DNA from 3 places in the Arthrobacter sp. MW3 TE3886 genome. Region 2 is predicted to be linked to each of the others. Evidence: riboswitches for the same ligand, from Rfam matches in the RefSeq annotation. Region 2 holds a riboswitch; each other region holds the start of a gene.

Evidence for each region. A riboswitch is a leader RNA that binds a small molecule or an ion and turns the genes downstream of it on or off. The one in region 2 is predicted to bind thiamine pyrophosphate.
Region 1: another riboswitch for thiamine pyrophosphate. It lies ahead of thiC (phosphomethylpyrimidine synthase ThiC); the one in region 2 lies ahead of ABH915_RS20675 (ECF transporter S component).
Region 3: another riboswitch for thiamine pyrophosphate. It lies ahead of ABH915_RS14295 (bifunctional hydroxymethylpyrimidine kinase/phosphomethylpyrimidine kinase); the one in region 2 lies ahead of ABH915_RS20675 (ECF transporter S component).

Annotation. Positions count from the first base shown of each region.
Region 1 covers NZ_JBGCAN010000001.1:3,244,085-3,251,864, forward strand. The annotation lists gene ABH915_RS14810 (RNA-binding protein) at 21-263, opposite strand; gene rpsP (30S ribosomal protein S16) at 265-690, opposite strand; gene ABH915_RS14820 (hypothetical protein) at 909-1,346, opposite strand; gene ABH915_RS14825 (VOC family protein) at 2,117-2,992, opposite strand; gene ABH915_RS14830 (amidohydrolase family protein) at 3,075-4,157, opposite strand; gene ABH915_RS14835 (GNAT family N-acetyltransferase) at 4,161-4,661, opposite strand; TPP riboswitch at 4,737-4,844, shown strand; gene thiC (phosphomethylpyrimidine synthase ThiC) at 4,840-6,690, shown strand; gene ABH915_RS14845 (alpha/beta fold hydrolase) at 6,687-7,421, opposite strand; gene ffh (signal recognition particle protein) at 7,493-7,780, opposite strand, start outside.
Region 2 covers NZ_JBGCAN010000001.1:4,521,402-4,529,181, reverse strand. The annotation lists gene ABH915_RS20715 (Na+/H+ antiporter subunit A) at 1-324, shown strand, start outside; gene ABH915_RS20710 (Na(+)/H(+) antiporter subunit C) at 321-842, shown strand; gene ABH915_RS20705 (Na+/H+ antiporter subunit D) at 839-2,467, shown strand; gene ABH915_RS20700 (Na+/H+ antiporter subunit E) at 2,464-3,009, shown strand; gene ABH915_RS20695 (monovalent cation/H+ antiporter complex subunit F) at 3,006-3,284, shown strand; gene mnhG (monovalent cation/H(+) antiporter subunit G) at 3,274-3,681, shown strand; gene ABH915_RS20685 (DUF4235 domain-containing protein) at 3,744-4,007, opposite strand; gene ABH915_RS20680 (heme-degrading domain-containing protein) at 4,046-4,591, opposite strand; TPP riboswitch at 4,779-4,922, shown strand; gene ABH915_RS20675 (ECF transporter S component) at 4,989-5,636, shown strand; gene ABH915_RS20670 (ABC transporter ATP-binding protein) at 5,665-7,323, shown strand; gene ABH915_RS20665 (energy-coupling factor transporter transmembrane protein EcfT) at 7,320-7,780, shown strand, end outside.
Region 3 covers NZ_JBGCAN010000001.1:3,138,744-3,146,523, reverse strand. The annotation lists gene ABH915_RS14300 (Rne/Rng family ribonuclease) at 1-2,200, shown strand, start outside; TPP riboswitch at 2,349-2,446, shown strand; gene ABH915_RS14295 (bifunctional hydroxymethylpyrimidine kinase/phosphomethylpyrimidine kinase) at 2,483-4,075, shown strand; gene rplU (50S ribosomal protein L21) at 4,477-4,785, shown strand; gene rpmA (50S ribosomal protein L27) at 4,847-5,110, shown strand; gene obgE (GTPase ObgE) at 5,228-6,817, shown strand; gene proB (glutamate 5-kinase) at 6,807-7,780, shown strand, end outside.

The sequences.
Region 1 (7,780 bases), 1.3 Mb from region 2:
GACAAGTAGTGCTGAAAGCGTTACCGGCGGCGGTCGGTGTCGACGACGTCGACCCTGACCGGCTCGCCGTCCGCCAGCGCCGCAACCACAGTGCGCAAAGCACGTGCGGTCCGGCCCTGCCGGCCGATCACCCGTCCGAGGTCGTCCTGATGAACGCGCACCTCGAGGGTTTCCCCGCGGCGGTTGTTCTTCGCACTGACCTTGACGTCCTCGGGGCTGTCAACAATCCCGCGGACCAGGTGTTCGAGCGCTTCTGCCAGCAATTTACTCAGCCTCGGTGGTCTCTGCTTCGGCGGCGTCGGCGGGAGCCTCGGCAGCTTCGTCCTTCTTAGCCTTCTTGGTGATGGCTTCCGGGATGATCACGGAACCCTTTTCCGGGGTAACGAAGGCAGCCTTGGGAGCCTTGGTCTTCAAGGTTCCCTCCTGGCCGGGGAGACCCTTGAACTTCTGCCAGTCACCGGTGATCTTCAGGATCGCGGCGACCTGCTCGGACGGCTGTGCGCCGACGCCGAGCCAGTACTGGGCACGGTCCGTGTCGACCTCGATGTACGAGGGCTCTTCGGTCGGGTGGTACTTGCCGATCTCTTCGATAGCACGGCCATCACGCTTGGAGCGTGAGTCCATGACGACGATGCGGTAGTACGGTGCGCGCATCTTGCCGAAGCGCTTAAGGCGAATCTTTACGGCCACTTTTGTGGTCACTCCTGTTTCTGAAACGGGGTCGAGCCCGGCGTTCTGCACCCGTGGGGCGGGCCGTACTTGGGGGTTCTAAAGGACAAGATCCAGACGCGGAGAGAGGGGCCACGCAGATCGAGTACCTGTTCATTGTGCCAGATCACCGGCAGGATTTCGACTTGACACGGACCCGGCGCACCGGCGCGCGTCCTGGCAGCGGCCTTGGGGGCCGGTCAGGACGTCCAGACGTAGAGGCCGGACTTGGCGGCGGGGTCGACGGCGGCGGCGAGCTCGGCGATCCGGCGGACGTAGCCCCGGGCCTCGTCCGGACCGAAGGGCATGTCCTCTTCGGCGGCCCAGTTGGCGGCGACATCCTCCAGGACGTCGCCCTCCCCTTCCGTTTCATAGCTGAGCAGTTCCGCCAGCGTGCGGACCATTGCCGCCGGGACGCCGAGCAACGAGTCGCTGGCCACGTCAACCATGGCCAGTTCATAGTCCGCGCCCGGGGCGTGCACGGCGACGCCGGCGAGGTCGCCCAGCCGCTCCACCTCGAAGTCACTGATCTCCGGGATGCGGACGGCCCCCTGCGCGGCCGGGGCGCCGCCTTCCAGTGCGCCGGCGCGCTTGAGGGCTTCTTCGTGGGTGGACACAAAGAGTTCGGTGAATCCCATGCAGCTGGTCCTTAGGGTTCGGCGGTCCGCTGACCGCTGTTTTCGACGTCGCTTCAGCCTAGTCGCTTCGGCGCGCGGCGACGCCCCGGCTACTGGACATGCCCTCCGCGACGGGCCGAAGCTCGCCGCCCTTGCGTGTGGACATGCCCTCCCCCGACCGTGAGCAATGGACATATGGCAGGAGTGTCTATTCCCGGCTGCGACCGTTGGACATGTTCCGAACTGTTCCGAAGTCCCGTCAGCGAACAGTGGGCATGTTGTGTGCTGGTACGTGGAAACCCGGCCCTCCCGGCCCCGGCTCCGGCCCCGCCCGCGGACATGCCCTCCCCAGGCCGCGAGCAATGGACATATGACAACTATGTCCATTCCCGGCTGCGACCGGTGGACATGTCCAGCCGTCCCGTAAGCGAACAGTGGACATGCCCTTCGCTGGCCCGGGGAAACCCGGCCCCGCCCGCGGACATGCCCTCCCCTGACCGTGAGCACTGGACATATGGGAGCAGTGTCCATTCCCGGCCACGACCGGTGGACATGCCCGGCCGTCCCGTCGGCGAACAGTGGACATGCCCTTCGCTGGCCCGGGGAAACCCGGGCCCGCCCGCGGGCATGCCCTCCCCCGGCCGTCAGCACTGGACATATGGCAGCTGTGCTCATTCCCGGCCGCGACCAATGGACATGTCCAGCCGTCCCGTCAGCGAACAGTGGGCATGTCCAGCGGGAAGCTGTGCACACTGGGCATGTCCAGCGAACAGCTTGCCTGGGCAGAACTTCTAGCGCACGGCGACGCGGATGCGGTTGCGCCACGGATCTTCGAAGCGCAGCTCGGCGCCGGTGTGGTGGGATTCGACGCCGGCGACCTTGAGCCGGTCGGCCAGGGCCGCGACGTCGTCGCCGGAGGGCACTTCAATGAGGACTTCACCCAGCCCCAGCGTGTCGCGCCGGGGGCCTGCGCCGCGGCTGTTCCACACGTTCATGGCCATGTGGTGGTGGTAGCCGCCGGCCGAGACAAACAGCGCCTGGCCGTGCCAGCCCGCGGTCTTCTCGAAGCCGAGCGTGCCGACATAGAAATCGTGCGCCGACTGGACGTCGCCGACCTGCAGGTGGACGTGCCCGACGCCGGCGGCGGCCTGGCGCTGGCCGGTCACGGACTCCTCGGTCAAGTATTGCTGCAGGTAGCGCTGCGGCGGCAGGGCGAGGCTGTCCATGACGACGTTCTTGCCCTCCCAGGACCACGCCTCCCGCGGCCGGTCCCAGTACAGCTCGATGCCGTTGCCCTCGGGGTCGTTGAAGTAGAACGCCTCGCTGACGAGGTGGTCCGCGCTGCCGGTGAAGGACTGGGGCTCGTACTGGGCCGCGCTGGCAATGGTGGCCGCCAGGGAGTGCTGGTCCTCGAAGAGGAGGGCGGTGTGGAAGAGTCCGGCCTCGCCGCGGGAGGGAAGATTCAGGCCCGGGGCGGGCGCCAGATGGACCAGCGGCTTCTGCTGGCGCCCAAGGTAGAGCCCGCCGTCCTGTTCGGCCACAGTCTCCAGGCCTAGGGCGCGCTGGTAGTAGTCGGTCATGAGCTTCATGTCGCCGACCTTGAGCATCACGGTGCCCATGGTGAGTTCGGCAGGAAGGAGGTCCTGGGTGCTGGCTTCTGCGGTCATTGCAACGCTCCGTGGATTCTGTAGCCACCGGCTTTCGGTGACCCTTGCATAAGACTAAATTACTTGAAGCTTCAATTTATTCCTACCGGATGGGATGACCCCGAAGCACAATGTGCTTTAGTTCCCTGAGCGTGGCCGGATTGCTCCGCGGATCCTCGGCGCAGAGCAGGACATCGGCGCTGGCCCCTTCACCGATGGACTCAGCGCCGAGCCAGGTCCGCGCGGACCAGGCCGCGGCGTCGAGGGCGGCCGCGGCGGGAAGGCCGGCGGCGTGCAGGGCCTGGATCTCGTCGACGATCCTGCCGTGGCTGATCACGCTGCCGGCGTCGGTACCGGCGTAGATCGCCACCCCGGCCTCGTGGGCTTCGAGGATCCGCTCCGCCCGCCGCTCCCACAGCGAGCGCATGTGGGCGGCGTAGCGGGGGAACTTGGCCTCCGCCCGGGCCGCGATGTCCGGGAACGTGGCGATGTTGATCAGGGTGGGCACGATCGGGACGCCCTGTTCGAGGAAGCGCGGCAGATGCCGCGGCAACAGCCCGGTGGCGTGCTCGATGCAGTCGATCCCGGCATCGAGCATGTCATCGAGGGTGTCCTCGGCGAAGCAGTGGGCGGTGACGCGGGCCCCCTCATCATGGGCGGCCTGCACGGCGTCCTTGACCGTCCTGGCGGGAAAGCTGGCGGCGAGATCGCCGGCGTCGCGGTCGATCCAGTCCCCCACGAGCTTGACCCAGCCGTCGCCCGCGCGGGCCTGCTTCCGCACGGCCTCGACAAGATCCTCCGGCTCGACCTCGACGGCCAGGCCCGGCAGGTAGCGCCGGGTCCTGGCGAGGTGCCGGCCGGAGCGGAGGATCCGGGGAAGGTCCGCGCGTTGCTGGAGCCAGCGGGTGTCGTGGACGGCGCCGGCGTCACGGACCAGCAGCGTCCCGGCGTTGCGGTCCGCCAGGGCCTGGGATTCCGCGGTGTCCTCGGTAACGTCCCCGCCCGGGCCGAGGCCGATGTGGCAGTGCGCGTCCACGAGGCCGGGAATGACCCAGCCGTCGAGCACGAGCTCCGGCGCGGCCGCGGGCCGGTGGAAGGTCAACCGGCCCTCCACCGACCACAGCCCGTGGCGGACCTGGTCCGCCGCCGTGAGGATGGGGCCGCTGAACTCGATGATGCTGGTCATGGCCTAAAGCCTAATCCGCATGACAATCCTCGCGCCCAGATCATCGAGTCCCAGCTGCGCTTCGTGGATCCGCAGGGCAGCCAGCGCGGGCCCCGGCCGGGCGACTTCCTCGAACCCGCAGCTCGCGTAAAACGGGGCATTGAACGGAACGGCTGCGAAAGTGCAAAGCGTCATCCAGGGATAGCCACGACTCCGGGCAGCGTCGAGGGCCGCCTCCACCAGGGACCGTCCGATCCCCCGCCTGCCGAAGTCCGGCTGCACGGAGAGTTGCTCCAGATGGGCCTGGCCGCCGAGTGCGTCAACGCGGGCAAAGCCTACGGGCGGAGTTCCGGCGACCAGTATGAACAGCGGCTCGACCGGTGTCGTCAACTCCGGAGCCGGGAGCGCCCGGTTCCCCAGTTCCTTTATCAGGACGCCGTCTGCCGCGGCCTCGATAGCCGGCAGCGCTTGGATATCTTCCGGCGCCGCCATCCTGATGCGGGGCACGGCCTTGGGCGGGGTCACAGTGCCACGCTAACAACGCGGTCCTACCGTCCGCGTCACACTCGACGGCCGGCCGGAGGCGCGTGGTAGCTTCGTCTACGACCACACGGGTGCCCCTGCAGGGGCTGAGATCGGGCTGACGCAGCCTGCGACCGTTGAACCTGTCCGGGTAATGCCGGCGAAGGAAGTGAGTATTTCCGTGAACACCCAACTGACACAGCACAGCCCTGTCCACAACCAGCCTGCGGCCCCCACACAGTCGCTGAAGTCCCACTCGCTGGCCTTTACCACGGACCCGGACCACGGCATCCGTGTCCCGGTGACCGAAATCGCCCTGGAACCCTCGCCGGGTGGCGTCCGGAACCCGCCGTTCCGGGTGTACCGCACGGCAGGACCAGGCAGCGATCCGGTCCGCGGGCTGGAGCCGTTCCGCACGCCCTGGATTGAGGCCAGGGCGGACACCGAACCCTACGCCGGCAGGGAACGGGAGCTGCTCGACGACGGCAAGTCGGCGGTGCGCCGGGGTGCGGCGTCGGCCGAGTGGCGGGGCGGCCGGCCGGTGCCGCGCCGGGCCGTTGAGGGCAGGACCGTCACGCAGATGCGGTACGCCCGGGACGGTGTCATCACCCAGGAAATGCGGTTCGTCGCGCTGCGCGAGAACTGCGATGTGGAGCTGGTGCGCAGCGAGGTGGCCGCGGGCCGGGCGATCATTCCCAACAACGTCAACCACCCCGAATCCGAGCCGATGATCATCGGCAAGGCGTTCCTGGTGAAAATCAACGCCAATATCGGCAATTCCGCCGTGACCAGCTCCATCGCAGAGGAGGTCGACAAACTCCAGTGGGCCACGCAGTGGGGCGCGGACACCGTCATGGACCTCTCCACCGGGGACGACATCCACACCACGCGCGAGTGGATCATCCGCAACTCCCCCGTCCCCATCGGCACGGTCCCGATCTACCAGGCGCTGGAGAAGGTCAACGGCGAGGCGAACGCCCTGACCTGGGAGATCTTCCGGGACACCGTGATCGAGCAGTGCGAGCAGGGCGTGGACTACATGACCATCCACGCCGGGGTCCTGCTGCGGTATGTGCCCCTGACGGCCAACCGGGTCACCGGCATCGTGTCCCGGGGCGGTTCCATCATGGCCGGCTGGTGCCTGGCGCACCATCGGGAGAACTTCCTGTACACCCACTTCGACGAGCTGTGCGAGATCTTCGCGCGGTACGACGTCGCCTTCTCCCTGGGCGACGGGCTGCGGCCGGGCGCGACGGCGGATGCCAACGACGCGGCACAGTTCGCCGAACTGGACACCCTGGCTGAGCTCACGCAGCGGGCCTGGGAATTCGATGTGCAGGTCATGGTGGAGGGTCCCGGGCATGTGCCCTTCCACCTCGTCCGGGAAAACGTGGAGCGCCAGCAGGAACTCTGCAAGGGCGCCCCGTTCTACACACTCGGGCCGCTGGTCACGGATATCGCACCGGGATATGACCACATCACCTCGGCGATCGGCGCCACCGAGATCGCCCGCTACGGCACCGCCATGCTCTGCTACGTCACGCCCAAGGAACACCTCGGGCTGCCGAACAAGGACGACGTGAAGACGGGCGTAATCACCTACAAGATCGCGGCCCATGCCGCGGACCTCGCCAAGGGCCACCCCGGCGCGCACGAACGCGACGATGCCCTGTCCAAGGCAAGGTTCGAGTTCCGCTGGCGGGACCAGTTCGCGCTGTCCCTGGACCCGGTGACGGCAGAGGCCTTCCACGATGAGACGCTTCCCGCCGAGCCGGCCAAGACGGCCCACTTCTGCTCGATGTGCGGTCCGAAGTTCTGCTCCATGCGGATCAGCCAGGACATCCGGGACGAATACGGCACCGGCAACTATGGTGTGGCGGACTCCGCTTCGGCGGATCCTGGTTCGGCGGAACAGCAGGCCGCCCTTTCAGAGAGGGCGGCCGGAATGCGGGCGAAGAGCAACGAGTTCCTCGCCTCGGGCGGCAAGGTCTACCTGCCGCAGCCCTCGGTGGGAGGGCCCGCAGCTTCCTAGGAGGCCCGGGCGTGCTGGCGCCGGCTGACCTCGGCGATGTAGGAGCGGATGGCCCGGTCCCCTTCGGCTGAATCCTGGGGCCGGTGCCCTCCCGGGGCGGTGCGGTGCAGGGCGCCGGTCTCGCGCAGGTAGCCGGCGATTTCCTCGTACAGCGGTTCCCAGCCGCCGGTCAGGACCAGGGTCGGCACGCCCGGCACGATCTGCAGCGGGGCTTCCCAAGGCGGCGCCTGCAGGCGGAGCCGGCGCGCCGCCCGGAGGGCCTCCGGCGTCGTGGCCCCGGGGGCGTCCGCCGCGAACGCGCGGCGGATGAACTCCCGCTGGAAGTCGTCGTCGCTGAGGTTGTGCCGGACGTCGAAGAGCGGCTGCATGAGGGCCCGGTGCGCGGCGGTGGCCGGGAGTTCCGCGGTCAGGGACAAGCAGGCAGGTTCCACCAGGGTCAGCGACTGGACGAGGTCGGGCCGCTCGACGGCGGCCATCATCGCGGCGATCGCGCCCTGCGAGTGGGCCACCACGTGGCCGCCGGCCTCGCCGCGGCCGTCGTCGGCCAGCGATGCGAGCACGATGGCGGCGTCGGCGGCGAAGTTGGATTCGAGCGGTTCGGCGACGGCGTCAAACCCGTGCCGCCGCAGGAACAGGGCGTCGTAGTCCAGCGCCATTCCGTGCTGTTTTGGCCACGCGGCGGCGCCGAAGCTGCCGTCCCCGTGGACGAAGACTACGCGCTGCTTGAACATTGTCTAACCCTATGGCACTTCAGTGCTGATGCCGCCGGCGACACAGTGCCGGCGGCCGTCAGCACCTGCGGCTACTTGCTGCCGCCGAGGAACTTGTCGAAGCCCTTGGGCAGGTTCAGCTGGGACGGGTCGAAGTCGCCGCCCTGCTGGCCGAACGACGCTCCGGTGGGCAGGGCCTTCGGACCGGCGGCACGCCTGGCCTCGGCGTCGCGCAGTTCCTGCGCCGCCTTGGCCGGGTTGCCGGAGCGGGCCTTCTTCTTGGGCGCGGGCTTGGCGCCCTTGCGAGCCCCGCCGCCCATGCCCGGCATCCCCGGCATGCCGGGCATCCCGCCGCCGGCGGCCATCTTCTTCATCATCTT
Region 2 (7,780 bases):
GCCGCCGGAATGACGCCGTTGCTGCTGGGTGGCCAGGTGTTCCAGAGCGCCATCGTGGAGCTGTGGCTCCCCGTCTTCGGCGACATCAAATTCGTCACCTCGACCATCTTCGACATCGGTGTCTACATCGTGGTCGTCGGGCTCGCCCTGGACGTGCTGCGCAGCCTCGGTGCGGAGATCGACGAGCACTTCGAAGAACAACCCGAGCCGTCCGAAGGGGTGCCCGCCGAAGAGGCGCGTTCCGAAGAGGACGACGACGGAGTCCCCGGCGGAGTCCCCGCCGAGGCCGCCGACGCCGAAACCACCGCCAAGGGGAGAACATGAGCGTCAACCTGACCCTGCTGACGGTCATGGGCGCCCTCTACGCCTGTGGCATCTACCTGCTCCTGGAACGCAGCCTCACCCGGGTCCTGCTGGGCCTCATGCTGCTGGCCAACGCCACCAACCTGCTGATCCTCGCCACCGGCGGCTACTCCGGTCTGGCGCCGCTCTTCGACAAGGACACCGCGGCGGGGGATTACAACGACCCCCTGCCGCAGGCCCTGATCCTGACCTCGATCGTGATCTCCTTCGCCGTCACGGCGTTCATGCTGGGCATCATCTACCGCACCTGGGTCCTGGCCCGCCAGGATGAAATCCAGGATGACGCCGAGGACCGCCGCGTCGCGCAGACGCCAAGCTTCGATGCCGAGGACGACTCCGTGATCCCGGTCGAGACTTCAGAGTTCCCGCTGGCCACGGTCATGTCCGGTGACCGCGCCGTGCGGGCCGACAAGGCCGCCTCTGAAGAACAGCCCGGCTCCCTCAACGTTGACCCCAGCCCGGAAGGAGGCGGAGAGTGAACATCACCAGCCTTGCCCCGCTCGCCGTCGTACTCCCCATCCTGGGCGCCGCCCTGACGTTCCTGCTCATCCACCACCCCCGGGTCCAGCGCGCGGTCAGCATCGCCGTGCTGACCCTGACCCTGCTGCTGGAATGCTGGCTGCTGGCCTCCGTCTGGGATGGCGGGACGGCCGCGGTGAACATCGGCGGCTGGCTGCCGCCCTGGGGCGTCGTGCTGGTGGTGGACCAGTTCTCCTCGCTCATGCTCGTGGTGTCCTCGGCCGTGAGCCTCGCGGTGCTGATCTACGCAACGGGACAGGGCATGGCCGACGGCGACCGCGACGCGCCGGTCTCGATTTTCCACCCGACCTACCTGATCCTCGTAGCCGGGGTGTCCAACGCCTTCCTCACCGGGGACCTGTTCAACCTCTACGTCGGCTTCGAGATCCTGCTGACGGCCAGCTACGTGCTCATCACCCTCGGCGGGACAGGCCCGCGCATCCGGGCCGGCGTGACCTACGTGGTGGTCTCGGTCGTGTCCTCAGTGCTGTTCCTGATCGCGATCGCCATGATCTACGGTGCCACCGGAACCATCAACATGGCGGACCTCGCCATCAAGCTCGGGGAACTCGACCAGGGCACGCGGACGCTGCTGCACGTCATGCTGCTGGTGGCCTTCGGCATCAAGGCCGCCGTGTTCCCGCTGTCCTTCTGGCTCCCTGACTCGTACCCCACCGCGCCGGCCCCGGTCACGGCGGTGTTTGCCGGGCTGCTCACCAAGGTGGGCGTCTATGCGATGGTCCGCACGGAAACGCTGCTCTTCCCGGGGGATGCGCTCAACGGCCCGCTCATGGTCGCCGCGCTGCTAACCATGGTGGTGGGCATCCTCGGCGCCCTGGCCCAAAGTGACATCAAGAGGCTCCTGTCCTTCACCCTGGTCAGCCATATCGGCTACATGGTGTTCGGCCTGGCCATGTCCACGGTGGCCGGCCTGGGCGCCGCGGTGTTCTACGTGGCCCACCACATCACCGTCCAGACCAGCCTGTTCCTGGTGACCGGCCTGATTGAACGCCGTGGCGGCAGCTCGTCCGTGGACCGCGTGGCGGGGCTGGCCAAGCTCTCCCCGGTCTTGGGGGTCCTGTTCTTCGTTCCCGCCATGAACCTCGCCGGAATCCCGCCGTTCTCGGGTTTCCTGGGCAAGCTGGGGCTGCTTCAGGCAGGCGTGGAACTGGGAACGCCGCTGGCCTACGCCCTGGTGATCGGCGGCGTGCTGACGAGCCTGCTGACCCTGCTGGCGATCGCGAGGGTCTGGAACCGGGCGTTCTGGCGCAAGCCCGAGGACGCCGAACACCCCGATCCGGTGCTCCTGGCAGCGCCGGCCGACTCCGCCACAGGTGACCGGGCCGGCAAGACGAATGTGACCCTGCTGCCCCGCACCATGGTGGGCTCCACCCTTGGCCTGGTGGTTTTTGGCGTGGCCCTGACCGTCTTTGCCGGGCCGCTGTTCAGGGTGGCAGACCAGTCCGCCCAGGAGATGCTGGACCGGACCTCCTACATCCATGCTGTGCTCGGCCAGGACGCGCCCGTGCCGCCGGTGCCTCCGTCGGTCCATCCGGTGCAGGTCCAGGAGGGCAGCGGGAAATGAACCGGAAAAGGATCTCCCTGCGCCAGGAACTGCCGCTGCTGGTGTGGCTCGTCTTTGTCTGGGGCGCACTCTGGCAGAACTTCAGCCCGGGCAATCTCCTCTTCGGAGCCCTCATCGCGGTGCTCGTGGCGCGCATTTTCTATCTGCCCCCGGTGGAACTCGGCGGCCGCTTCAACGTGCTCCGCGCCGTGCCCTTCGCCCTCGTCTTTCTTGGAAAAGTCGTCGCGGCAAGCTTCCAGGTCATGTACCTGGCCGTGGTCCGCGGCCCGGACGTGGTCAGCGCAATCGTCGCCGTGCCGCTCCGGAGCCATTCGGACCTTCTGGTCACGGCCACCGGGCATGTGATCTCGCTGATTCCCGGGTCCCTCGTGGTGGAGGTGGACAGGTCAACGTCCACGCTCTACATCCACGGCATCAACGTCCGCAATGCCGAGGACGCGGCCAAGCTGCGCAAAGAGGTCCGGGACACCGAGGCCGGGCTGATCCGGATCATGGGGACCAAAGACGAACTTTCCGCACTGACACAGGAGATCGCCGCATGATGCAGACCGTCCTGACGGTGACCGCCGTCGTCCTGTCCCTGGCCGCTGCGGGGGCGATCGTCCGGATCGCGCGGGGGCCCTCGCTGCTGGACCGGGTTCTCGCCGCCGACGTGCTGCTGGCCATCTTCGGCGCAGCCCTTAGCATCGACATGGCCGCCAACCGGCACCTCAACAACCTGATGCTGCTCGTTGCGATTTCGCTGATCGGCTTCGTCGGCTCGGTCACCGTGGCCCGGTTCGTGGCCGACAGGCGGGAGGGCGTCCGTGAATCCTGACACAGTGATCGACGCCGTCTCCGGCGTGTTCATGGTGACCGGTGCCCTGATGTCCCTCGCCGCCGCCATCGGGCTGCTGCGGTTCCCGGACCTCATGAGCAGGATGCACGCGGCCACCAAACCGCAGGTCCTCGGCCTTTTCCTGCTGCTGGCGGCCCTCGGCCTGCAGATGCGCACCTGGTCGGTGTGGCCCGTCCTGCTGGTGGCCTGGCTCTTCCAGCTGCTCACCGTCCCCGTGTCCGCCCACATGGTGGGCCGGGCCGGCTACCGGACCAAGCACCTGCACCCGGAGCTGCTGAGCTCCGACGAGCTTGAGGCCATAGTCCAGAGGGCCGCCCAGAAGGCCGCCCGGCAGGCGGCAACGGACGGAGCGGACGACGACGAAGCCGGCCGCTGAGCCCGTTGGCCGGCGCCCGGGCCGGCGCTTCGACCGCAGCGGCCGCGGCTAGCCGGGTCCGGTCAGACGATATCCTGGGTCTTCGCGAAGCGGGTGATCGCGCGCTGCGTGCCACGGTTGGCGAGCACCTGGATGATGGCGCTGACCGATGCGGAGATCAGGGCGAAGGTCAGGGCCGAGTGCAGGGTGGTGGGGACGTCGTCCTCCTGGCCCTTGGGCGGCTTGTTGCCCGTGGACTTCTCCCACATGGTGTCCACCAGCTTGGTGCCGGCAAAGCCGGCCAGGAGGCTGACGCCGGTGCCGAGCAGCTTGATGAGGATGTTCATTCTTCGGTCTCCTTGGACGGGAACGGTTTTCCCCTAGCCTAGCGTTCCGGGGTGAGGACCATCCGCAGGGCCTCGACCACCAGTTCGTGATCCGTCTTCTGGGGCAGGCCGGAGACGGTGACGACGGCAACGGCACCCGTGCCGCGCACGTAGATGGGGAACGCCCCGCCGTGGGCGGCGAACTCCGACTGGTCCCACCAGGCGTTGTCCTCGATCCTTCCGCCTGCAGCGCGGGCCCGGAGGCCCACCAGCAGGGACGGGACCTCGTACCGCATGGCGGTGCGCTTCTTGGCGTTGATCCAGCGTTCGTTGTCCGGTGTGGCGCCGTCCAGCGCGGCGTGGAAGAGCACCTGCTCGCCTTTGGTGATGTCGACGGCAATGGGCAGCGAGCGTTGCCTGCCCAGCTCGACAAGGAGGAGCCCGAGGTCCAGGGCGTCATCCTTGCTGAACGACGCGAACTGGAGCGCCTCCATCTCGGCCAGCACGCGGCCGATGAGCGCCGCCAGGGAACCCTGCGGCTGCGGCTCGCTCGAATCGGGATCGTATTCCCCGGAGGGACCTTGTGTGGCCGGTGAGTGCGACAAAATATTCCAGCTTTCCGGTGGGTGACGAGGCCGCCCGCTGGCGGGTCCGGGTGTCCGACACGACGACTCTACCAAGATGGTTTTCCCGGCCGCCGGGACCGCCGCAGTCCGGTCCACGATTGTGACGGCACACCACTGAAAACCCGGCCGTCCGGGTGTAAACTGAGCCAGCCCACAAGGGCGAAAACAATTACGACAGGGGAGCGCCGCCGTCGGGCATCGCCGGAAAAATCCGGGGAAACCTTTGGTGGGCGCTGAGAGTGCGGACAGCCGCAGACCCTCGAACCTGATCCGGTTAGTACCGGCGCAAGGGAGTCGAGTTCTCAGGGTGCGCGGAGGGCGGCGGAAGCCGAGTCCGGCCGGAGCACCCTCCCCTCCTGTTCCTCAGGAGGACGACATGACAGATATTTCAGCACAGCATGGTTCCGCCAGCCGTTCATCCGCCCGGCGCAACTTCAGTTGGCGCGTGGTGGACATTGTGGTGGCCGCGTTGATCGCCGTAGCCGGCGGCGTCATTTTCTGGGCCTGGTCCCAGGGCGCGAACCTGATCTCGACTCCGGTCAACGCGGTCTACCCGCCGCTGAGCGGACTCTACGCCGGCGGGTGGATGATCCCGGCGGTGCTGGGGATGCTCATCATCCGCAAGCCGGGCGCCGCGCTCTTCTGCGAAACCGTCGCGGCCACGGGCGAGCTCATCATGGGCTCGCAGTACGGCACCACGGTGCTGATTTCCGGCATCCTGCAGGGCCTCGGCGCCGAACTGGTCTTCGCGGCCTTCCTCTACAAGAAGTTCAACCTGCCCGTGTCCTTGCTGGCCGGCGCCGGGGCGGGCCTCTTCTGCGGTCTGAACGATTCCTTCCTGCCGTGGGGCTGGAACATCGCCTACGAAGCCGGCGACAAGCTCGCCTACATCGTCTTCACCACGATCTCCGGCGCCGTGATTGCCGGCGGACTGGCCTGGCTCGCCACCCGCGGCCTGGCGAAGACCGGAGTGCTGGGCTCCTTTGCCTCCCGCAAGGCCGCCACGGAGCCCGTCTTCTCCTGAGCCCCGTCGCTGAATCCTGCAGAGAACCATGAAATCTTCACCGGGCGTCCGGCCGGCCGCCGTGACGGCCCGCGGCTGGGGCTGGCGGCACGCCGGACGGACCCGGCCCGCGGTCAGCGGCCTTGACCTGGACATCCGGCCGGGGGAGCGCGTGCTCCTGCTGGGGCCCTCCGGCGCCGGCAAGTCGACGCTGCTCCACGCCCTGGCCGGCGTGCTGGGCGACGGCGCGGCCGGCGCATCCGGGCCGGCCGGCGACATCGGCGACGCCGAAGATGCTGACGAGACCGGCAGCCTGCTGATCGACGGCGCCGCGCCACGGGCGCAGCGCGGCCGCGCCGGGCTGGTGCAGCAGGACCCGGAAACACAGGTGGTGCTGTCCCGTCTCGGCGACGACGTCGCCTTCGGGGCGGAGAACCTGGCCGTCCCGGCAGCGGAGATCTGGCCGCGCGTGCGCGAGGCGCTCGACGACGTCGGGCTGGGCCGGCTGCCGCTGGACCATCCGACGTCGGCCCTCTCCGGCGGACAAAAGCAACGGCTGGCGCTCGCCGGGATCCTCGCGATGCGGCCAGGGCTGCTGCTGCTGGACGAGCCGACCGCCAACCTCGACCCCGCGGGCGTCCTGGAGGTCCGCGACGCCGTCGGCCGCTGCCTGGACAAGACGGGCGCCACGCTGGTGGTCGTGGAGCACCGGGTGGGGGTCTGGAAAGACCTTGTGGACAGGATCGTGGTGCTGCAGCCAGGGTCCGCCACGGACTCCGCGGTCCTCATCGACGGGCCCCCGGACCGGGTCCTGGCCGAGGCGCGGGACATGCTCATCGGTGCGGGCGTCTGGGTGCCGGGCCACGTCCCGGCGACGCGGATGCGGCTGCCGGCGCGGGGAGCGGGACACGTTCTGCTCGCGGCCGAAGGGCTCGCAGTGTCCCGCGAGCGGCCGCGGCGGGCCGGGCTGCGCGATGGGTTCCGCACCATCGCGCCGCGCCCGGTCCAGTCCGGGGTCTCGGTCCAGGTCCGCGCCGGCGAGGCCCTGACCATCACCGGAGCGAACGGCACGGGGAAGTCCACCCTGGCGCTGACGCTGGCAGGGCTCCTGCGGCCCGTTGCGGGAACGGTCGGGGCCGCGGCGGAGCTGAGCAGTCCCGCCGCTGGTCACTCCAGTGGACACTCCGCTGATCGGTTAAGCAGGGGCGCCGGACCCGATCCCTACCGGTGGAAGGCCCAGCAGCTGATCGCCCGGATAGGAACCGTCTTCCAGGAACCCGAGCACCAGTTCGTCACCGGCAAGGTCCTCGACGAGCTCATGTTCGGCCCGCGCCACCTCGGCTACGGCGAAGACCGCGTGGACGAACTGCTGGAGCGGCTGCGGCTGACGGAGCTTGTGGACGCCAACCCCTACACGCTCTCCGGCGGCGAGAAGCGGCGCCTTTCGGTAGCCACCGTGCTGGCGGCGCACCCCCAGGTGCTGGTCCTGGACGAGCCCACCTTCGGCCAGGATGCCAATACCTGGGCCGAACTCGCCTCGTTCCTGTCCGAGCTCCTCGACGCCGGCACCGCCGTTGTGTCAGTGACGCACGACGCCGAATTCAGCGCCGTCCTCGGTGGCACCGAACTGCGCCTCCGGCCACGGGAAACGGCCGCCGCGGATGCTCCCGGCCCGGATCTTCAGCTGCCGGAGGGGGCCTCGCCATGAGGGACGCACTGAGCCTGCGCGGCAACCATGCGCTGCTGACCCGCGCCAACCCGCTCTCCAAGTTCACGGCGGTCACCCTGATCACCCTGGTCCTGGCGCTGTCCATTGACTGGGTTTCGGCGTCGGTGGCGCTCGCCTTCGAACTGCTGCTCCTGCCGCTGGCGGGCCTGACCGTTGCCTTGCTGTGGCAGCGCGGCTGGCCGCTGATCCTCGCGGCGGCATTGGGCGGCTGGAGCACGGCCATCCTGGCGCCTGATTCCGGATCCGTCCTGCTCGATGCCGGGATCTGGTCCATCAGTGCCGGTTCCCTGCAGCTGGGAATCGGCTTTATGCTCCGCGGGCTCGCGATCGCATTGCCTGCGGTGCTGCTGATGAGCTGCACCGACCCCACGGACCTGGCCGACGCCCTGGCCCAGAACGCAAAACTGCCGCACCGGTTCGTCCTGGGAACCCTGGC
Region 3 (7,780 bases), 1.4 Mb from region 2:
GGCGCCGGTCAACAACCGCGTCACGTCCGTCAAGGGCTCCACCCGCCTGGAAGCCAAGAAGCAGCGCCGCCGCGAATCCCGCGACACCGGCCGCCGCCGCACCGTCATCACCGAGGCCGAGTTCCTGGCCCGCCGCGAATCCGTGGACCGCCAGATGATCGTCCGCCAGCGCGACGACAGAATCCAGATCGGTGTCCTCGAAGACGGCGTCCTCGCCGAGCACTTCGTGTCCAAGACCCAGCAGGATTCCCTGATCGGCAACGTGTACCTGGGCAAGGTCCAGAACGTGCTGCCCTCCATGGAAGCCGCTTTCGTGGACATCGGCCGCGGCCGCAACGCCGTGCTCTACGCCGGTGAAGTGAACTGGGAGTCCGTCAACCTCGAGGGCAAGCAGCGCCGGATCGAGAACGCGCTGAAGTCCGGCGACTCCGTGCTCGTCCAGGTCACCAAGGACCCGGTCGGCCACAAGGGCGCCCGCCTCACGAGCCAGATTTCGCTGCCCGGCCGGTACCTCGTGTACGTGCCCGGCGGTTCCATGACCGGCATCTCCCGCAAGCTGCCCGACGTCGAACGCAACCGCCTCAAGCGGATCCTCAAGGACCGCCTGCCCGAGGACGCGGGCGTCATTGTCCGCACCGCGGCCGAGGGTGCGTCCGAGGAAGAGCTGACCCACGACATCAACCGCCTCCGCGCGCAGTGGGAAGGCATCGAGAGCCAGTCGACGTCCACCAAGATCCTCGCCCCCGAGCTGCTCTACGGCGAACCTGACCTGACCATCAAGGTGGTCCGGGACGTCTTCAACGAGGACTTCTCCAAGCTGATCGTCTCCGGCGAGGAAGCCTGGGACACCATCGAGGCCTACGTCACCTACGTCGCACCGGACCTCGTGGGCCGGCTCGAGAAGTGGACCAAGGACACGGACATCTTCGCGGCCTGGCGCATCGACGAGCAGATCCACAAGGCCCTGGACCGGAAGGTCTTCCTGCCCTCTGGCGGTTCGCTCGTGATCGACCGCACCGAAGCCATGACCGTGGTGGACGTCAACACCGGCAAGTTCACCGGCTCCGGCGGCAACCTCGAGGAAACCGTCACCAAAAACAACCTGGAAGCGGCCGAAGAAGTCGTCCGGCAGCTGCGCCTGCGCGATATCGGCGGCATCATCGTGATCGACTTCATCGACATGGTGCTCGAATCCAACCGCGACCTCGTGCTGCGCCGCATGGTGGAGTGCCTGGGCCGGGACCGGACCAAGCACCAGGTGGCCGAGGTGACCTCGCTGGGCCTCGTGCAGATGACCCGCAAGCGGATGGGCACCGGGCTGCTGGAAGTCTTCGGCGAGCAGTGCGAAACGTGTGCGGGCCGCGGCATCGTCACCCACGACGAGCCGGTGGAGCACCGCCGCGCCAACACGGTCGCCGCGGAGCACTATGTGCCGCGTACCGAGGCGCAGCCTGCTGCCCGCACGGAACGCAAGAGCCGTCGCCGCGGCAGGGGAGGCCAGGGCGCTGAGACCGCGCCGGCCGCACCCGCACCCGTCCACGCCGAGCCCACCGAGGCCGAACGCCACGCCAAGGCCGAAGCCACCCGTGCCGCGCTGGCCAACATCGCTGCCGCGGCGCACGCCGCGCACCTGCACGACGGGGAGGCAGCCGCAGCCAGCGACGCCGGGGCCCGCCAGGCCGCCGTCGACGCCGTCACACAGCTCGCAGCCGCCGACGAGGCAGCGGGGCGTCCCGCAACGGTTCTGACGTTTGGCGGCGAGCAGGTGGCCCTGCCCTTTGTCGAGCACGCCGAGGACGCGCCGTCACCTGCCCTGACCCTGGACCTGCTGACCGAGGCCTTCGCCAACCTGGGCGAGGCCGAGGCCGGCAAGCAGGACCAGGCCGCCGGCCAGGCAGCGGCTGTTGCCGCCCCGGAAGCCACGGCGCCCGAGGTGCCGTCGGCCGTCCGCGCTGCGGAGGCGCCGGCGTCACGCACAGCCGACACCACGCGCGGCCGCCGCGGGCGCCGCAACCGGAGTGCAAGCCGGGCCCAGGGTGCAGCCAACGAAACCTCCGTGGAACACCGCGAGGCAACCCGGCCGGCCGCGGTCGGATCGGTTCACGAGGCCAAGGCTCCCGCTGCGGCCAGGCCTGCGTCCGTCCCGGCCGGCAACGAGCCGATCATCCTCGGCGTCGGCGTGCCGGCGTCGGAGCTGTAGTCCTCCGCGACTGACCACATCCCCGACCGGTCACCCTTTCGACTGGTCGGGCTGCGGGTCCGGGTCCAAGCGGGCGTAACATACGTCCGCCCAGGCCCGGGCCCGCCCGTGCGTTAACGGGTCCGCCGGGTGGCAGCGGCTAGGCTGGAACACTGACACGGGGTGCCGGGCATCGGGCCGGCTGAGATCCAGACCCGTTGAACCTGTCCGGTTAGCACCGGCGAAGGGATGTCTGCCTTGTCCGCGAGATCGAATCCGTCCGAGTTCCTGCCCAGCGAGTTTCTGCCGGCCAATTTTCTGCACAGCGAGTCTCTGCCGGCGCCGCCGCGCATTCCCCGCGTGCTGGCCATCGCCGGCTCCGATCCCTCCGGCGGAGCCGGAATCCAGGCCGACCTGAAGAGCATCGCGGCGAACGGCGGCTACGGCATGGCCGCCATCACCGCCCTGACAGCGCAGAACACCCAGGGCGTGCGCGCCGTCCACGTCCCCCCGGCAGCGTTCCTCACGGCGCAGCTGGACGCCATCAGCGACGACATCGGCATCGACGCGGTCAAGATCGGCATGCTCGGTGACGCCGCCGTGATCGACGCCGTCCGCGGCTGGCTGGAAAAGGTGCGCCCCGCCGTCGTCGTCCTGGACCCGGTGATGGTCGCCACCAGCGGTGACCGGCTCCTGCAGGAATCGGCCGAGGCCGCCCTGCAGGCCCTCCTGCCGCTGGCGGACCTCATCACGCCCAACCTCGCCGAACTCGCCATCCTGCTCAAGGAACCCGTCGCGGCCGACTGGGCCGAGGCCCTGGCTCAGGGCAAGCGGCTGGCCGCCCTGACCGGCACCACCGTCCTGGTTAAGGGCGGACACCTCCAGGGAAGCGAGCCCGGAGACGCCGACGCCGCCGCAGGCAACGACGCCGCCGCCGGCTGCCCGGATGCGCTGGTCAACACCGGTGGCCTGCTCGGCCAGGAAACCGTGGTCGTACCGGGGGAGCGGATCGCCACACGCAACAGCCACGGCACCGGGTGCTCGCTGTCCTCGGCCATGGCCACCGTGCAGGCCCGGGTGGGGGACTGGGAAGCGGCGCTGCGGGAAGTCAAGCCGTGGCTGCTGGGCGCGCTCCGCGAAGCCTCGGTCCTGGACGTCGGCACCGGCAACGGGCCGGTCCACCACTTCCACCACCTGCAGCAACTCACCGACGGACAATGCCGCCCGGCCGGACACGGTCCGGCAGCGGGGGAGTTCGCCGCAGCCCTGCGCGCAGGAGCCACCGGCGATCTTGAAGCCATCTACGCCCTGGACTTCGTCCGCGGACTGGCCGACGGGTCCTTGCCCGAGCACGAGTTCGCGTACTACCTCGCCCAGGACGCCATCTACCTCAACGGCTACTCCCGGGTCCTGGCCCGGGCCGCCGCGATTGCCCCCACCGAGGCCGAGCAGCTGTTCTGGGCCCGCTCGGCGCAGACCTGCCTGGAAGTCGAATCCGAGCTGCACCGTTCCTGGCTCAGCACCCGCCCCACGGACTCCACCCTGGGCCCGGTCACGAAATCGTATGTGGACCACCTGCTGGCCGCCTCGGTCTCCGGCAGCTACGGGGTCCTGGTGGCGGCGGCACTGCCGTGCTTCTGGCTCTACGCCGAGGTCGGTTCCACGCTGCACCGGGAATTCCTGGCCGGCGGCGCCCCCGGGGAGCATCCCTACGCCGACTGGCTGAAGACCTACGCCGATGAGGACTTCGCCGCCGCGACCCGGCAGGCCATCGCGTACACGGACACGGCGGCCAGGCGGGCATCGGAGAGCGAACGGGAGGCCATGGCCCTGGCGTTCCGGCAGTCATCGCGCTACGAAGTGGACTTCTTCGACGCGCCGCGGCTGTACGCCTGACACGAGCTGGCCCGGACTACCGGTACGATGGTGGGGCACGGTTCCGGAAGTCGTTGCGGCAACACAGCTCAGGATGGTCAAGATCCCGGTCAAGAACGTTGGCAGGGTCTTGCATCAGGAGGTTGTGGCGCCTATCACGGACTACCCGCCGGAACCAGCCTCATTTGCGGCCGAAGGCAAAATTAGCGTATTCTAGATCTTCGGTGCTTACGCCAACACTTGGGTTATGACCCTGAGAACAGTCCGCTTGGAATTCCAAATGGATTTGTTCCGGGGATAGCTCATGGGTTCCCCCGGGGAATCCACCGGCGTTGAGGCACAGCGTGAGCCGGTCCAAACAATTTGGCCCCTGGTTCCGCACGCAAATCTAGTAATAAACGTCGAGAGAAGTGAGTTCCCCAGTGGTGTACGCGATTGTCCGCGCAGGCGGCCGCCAAGAGAAGGTTTCCGTTGGAGACTTCGTTACCCTGAACCGCGTCCCCGGTGGAGCCGGCAGCACCTTTGAGTTGCCCGCACTGCTCCTGGTGGACGGTGACAAAGTCACGTCTGCTGCTGCGGACCTGGCCAAGGTAACGGTTACGGCTGAGATCCTCGAAGACCTCCGTGGTCCGAAGATCGTCATCCAGAAGTTCAAGAACAAGACCGGTTACAAGAAGCGTCAGGGCCACCGTCAGGAACTGACCAAGGTCAAGATCACCGGTATCAAGTAACTCTTCGTTACTGTTCAGGTTCCAGCAGATTCCCCAGAATTTTTGAAGGCAGGCATTTCAAATGGCACATAAAAAAGGCGCGAGTTCCACTCGCAACGGTCGTGACTCCAACGCCCAGTACCTCGGCGTCAAGCGCTTCGGTGGCCAGGTAGTTTCCGCAGGCGAGATCATCGTCCGCCAGCGCGGCACCCACTTCCACCCGGGCGCCGGCGTAGGCCGCGGCGGGGACGACACCCTGTTCGCCCTGACCCCCGGTGCTGTCGAGTTCGGCACCCGCCGTGGTCGCCGCGTTGTGAACATCGTGGCTGCTGCAGCTGCAGAGTAACCATAAGTTCTAAATCGGTGGGGCGGGCCATTAGGTCCGCTCCACCGGTGTTTTAACCGCATTACAATCATCTTGGGCCTCTTTGGGGGTCCGGGGAACAGCACTGAGGAGATCCACGTGGCGAGCTTTGTAGACCGGGTAGTACTGCACGTATCCGGCGGTACCGGCGGCCACGGCTGTGTCTCCGTCCACCGCGAGAAGTTCAAGCCCCTCGGCGGTCCCGACGGCGGCAACGGCGGCAACGGCGGCGACGTCATCCTGCGCGTGGACCCCCAGACCACCACCTTGCTCGACTACCACCACGCGCCCCACCGGCACGCCACCAACGGCGGCCCCGGCATGGGCGACTGGCGCGGCGGCAAGAACGGCGAAACCCTGATCCTTCCGGTCCCGGTGGGCACCGTGGTGAAGTCCAAGTCCGGCGAAGTCATCGCCGACCTCGTGGCCGAAGGCGACGAATACATCGCCGCCGCCGGCGGCATTGGCGGCCTCGGCAACGCCTCATTGTCCTCCCAGAAGCGCCGCGCGCCCGGCTTCGCGCTGCTCGGTATCGAAGGCGAATCCAGCGACGTTGTCCTGGAACTGAAGTCCATCGCCGACATCGCCCTTGTCGGCTTCCCCTCCGCTGGCAAGTCCAGCCTGATCGCCGCCATGTCCGCCGCCCGGCCCAAGATCGCGGACTATCCCTTCACCACCCTCATCCCCAACTTGGGCGTCGTCCAGGCCGGCGAGGTCCGCTTCACCATTGCCGACGTCCCCGGCCTGATCGAGGGCGCCAGCGAGGGCAAGGGCCTCGGCCACCACTTCCTGCGCCACGTCGAGCGGTGCGCCGCCCTGGTGCATGTGCTGGACTGCGGCACGCTCGAATCGGACCGCGATCCGCTCTCCGACCTCGCCATCATCGAGGCCGAGCTGGAGAAATACGCCGTGGACATGAGCTACAGCGGGTCCGACGGCGAAGTCGTTCCACTGAACCACCGCCCCCGCCTCGTGGCCCTGAACAAGGTCGACCTGCCGGACGGCAAGGACATGGCCGAGTTCGTCCGCCCTGAGCTCGAATCCCGGGGCTACAAGGTCTTCGAAATCTCGGCGACGAGCCACGAAGGCCTCCGCCAGCTCGGCTTCGCCATGGCCGAAATCGTCAAGGCCGCCCGCGACGCCGTCGCCGCGACCCCGCCGAAGGTGCACGCCCCGGTGCTGCGCCCCCGCGCCGTCAACGAGACCGGCTTCACGATCCGCCGCGAAGAAAAGAACCTCGAGCCGCTCTTCCGCGTCCTGGGCGACAAGCCCGTGCGCTGGGTCAAGCAGACCGACTTCACCAACGAGGAAGCGATCGGCTACCTCGCCGACCGCCTGGCCAAGCTCGGCGTTGAAAATGAACTGTTCAAGCAGGGCGCCAAACCGGGCGACATGGTGGTCATCGGCGAGGACGACGGCGTCGTCTTCGACTGGGAACCGACCATGATGGCCGGTGCCGAGCTGCTCGCCTCGCCGCGCGGCACCGACGTGCGCTTCGCCGACATCGGCGACCGCCCGACGCGTGGCCAGAAGCGCGACGAACAGCAGGAACGCCGCGACGCCAAGGCCGCCGCCCGCGCCGAACTCGAAGCCGAACGCAAGGCCGGCATCTGGACCGAATCCGTCAGCGGCCGCCGCGCGCGGCAGCCGCTCAAGGAGAGTGGACTGGGCGAAGCCGATGACGAGTAAGACCGTCGTCGAGCACCGGTCCCAGCCGCTCAAGGCCCAGACCATCGACGCCCCGGACCGCACTGTGCTGTCCGGAGCGCGCCGGATTGTCGTCAAGGTCGGCTCGTCCTCGCTGACCTCCATCAAGGGCGGGATCTCCGAAGAGGCCCTGACCGGGCTCGCCGACGCCCTGGCGCACAAGCGCAACGCGGGCGCGGAGATCATCCTCGTGTCCTCCGGCGCGATCGCCGCCGGCCTCGCCCCGCTCGGCCTCGAGAAGCGCCCCCGCGACCTCGCCACCCAGCAGGCCGCGGCCAGCGTAGGCCAGGGCCTGCTCATGGCCCGCTACACCCACGCCTTTGGCGCGCACGGGGTCACCGTCAGCCAGGTGCTGCTGACCGCGGACGACTTCATGCGCCGCAGCCAGCACACCAACGCGTTCCGCGCGCTGGACCGGCTGCTGAACCTCGGCGTTGTCCCGGTGGTCAACGAAAACGACACCGTAGCCACCCACGAGATCCGCTTTGGCGACAACGACCGCCTGGCGGCGCTGGTGGCACACCTGGTCCGCGCCGACGCGCTCGTGCTGCTCTCCGACGTCGACTCCCTGTACGACGGCCCGCCGTCGCACGGCGCCAAGCGGATTCCGCACGTCTCCGGCCCCCACGACCTCGAGGGCGTCTCGATCGGCAGCACCGGCAAGGCCGGCGTGGGCACGGGCGGCATGGTCACCAAGGTCGAAGCCGCGAGCATCGCCGCGGGGTCGGGCATCCACGCCCTCGTAACATCCACGGCCAATGCGGGCGCCGCGCTGGCCGGCGAGGACGTGGGCACGTGGTTCTCCGTCAACGGCGCGCGCAAGCCGATCCGGCTCCTGTGGCTGGCCCACCTGGCATCCGTGCGCGGCACCCTGGTGCTCGACGACGGCGCGGTCAAGGCCGTCCGCGACCGCCGCACCTCGCTCCTGCCGGCCGGAATCGCAGC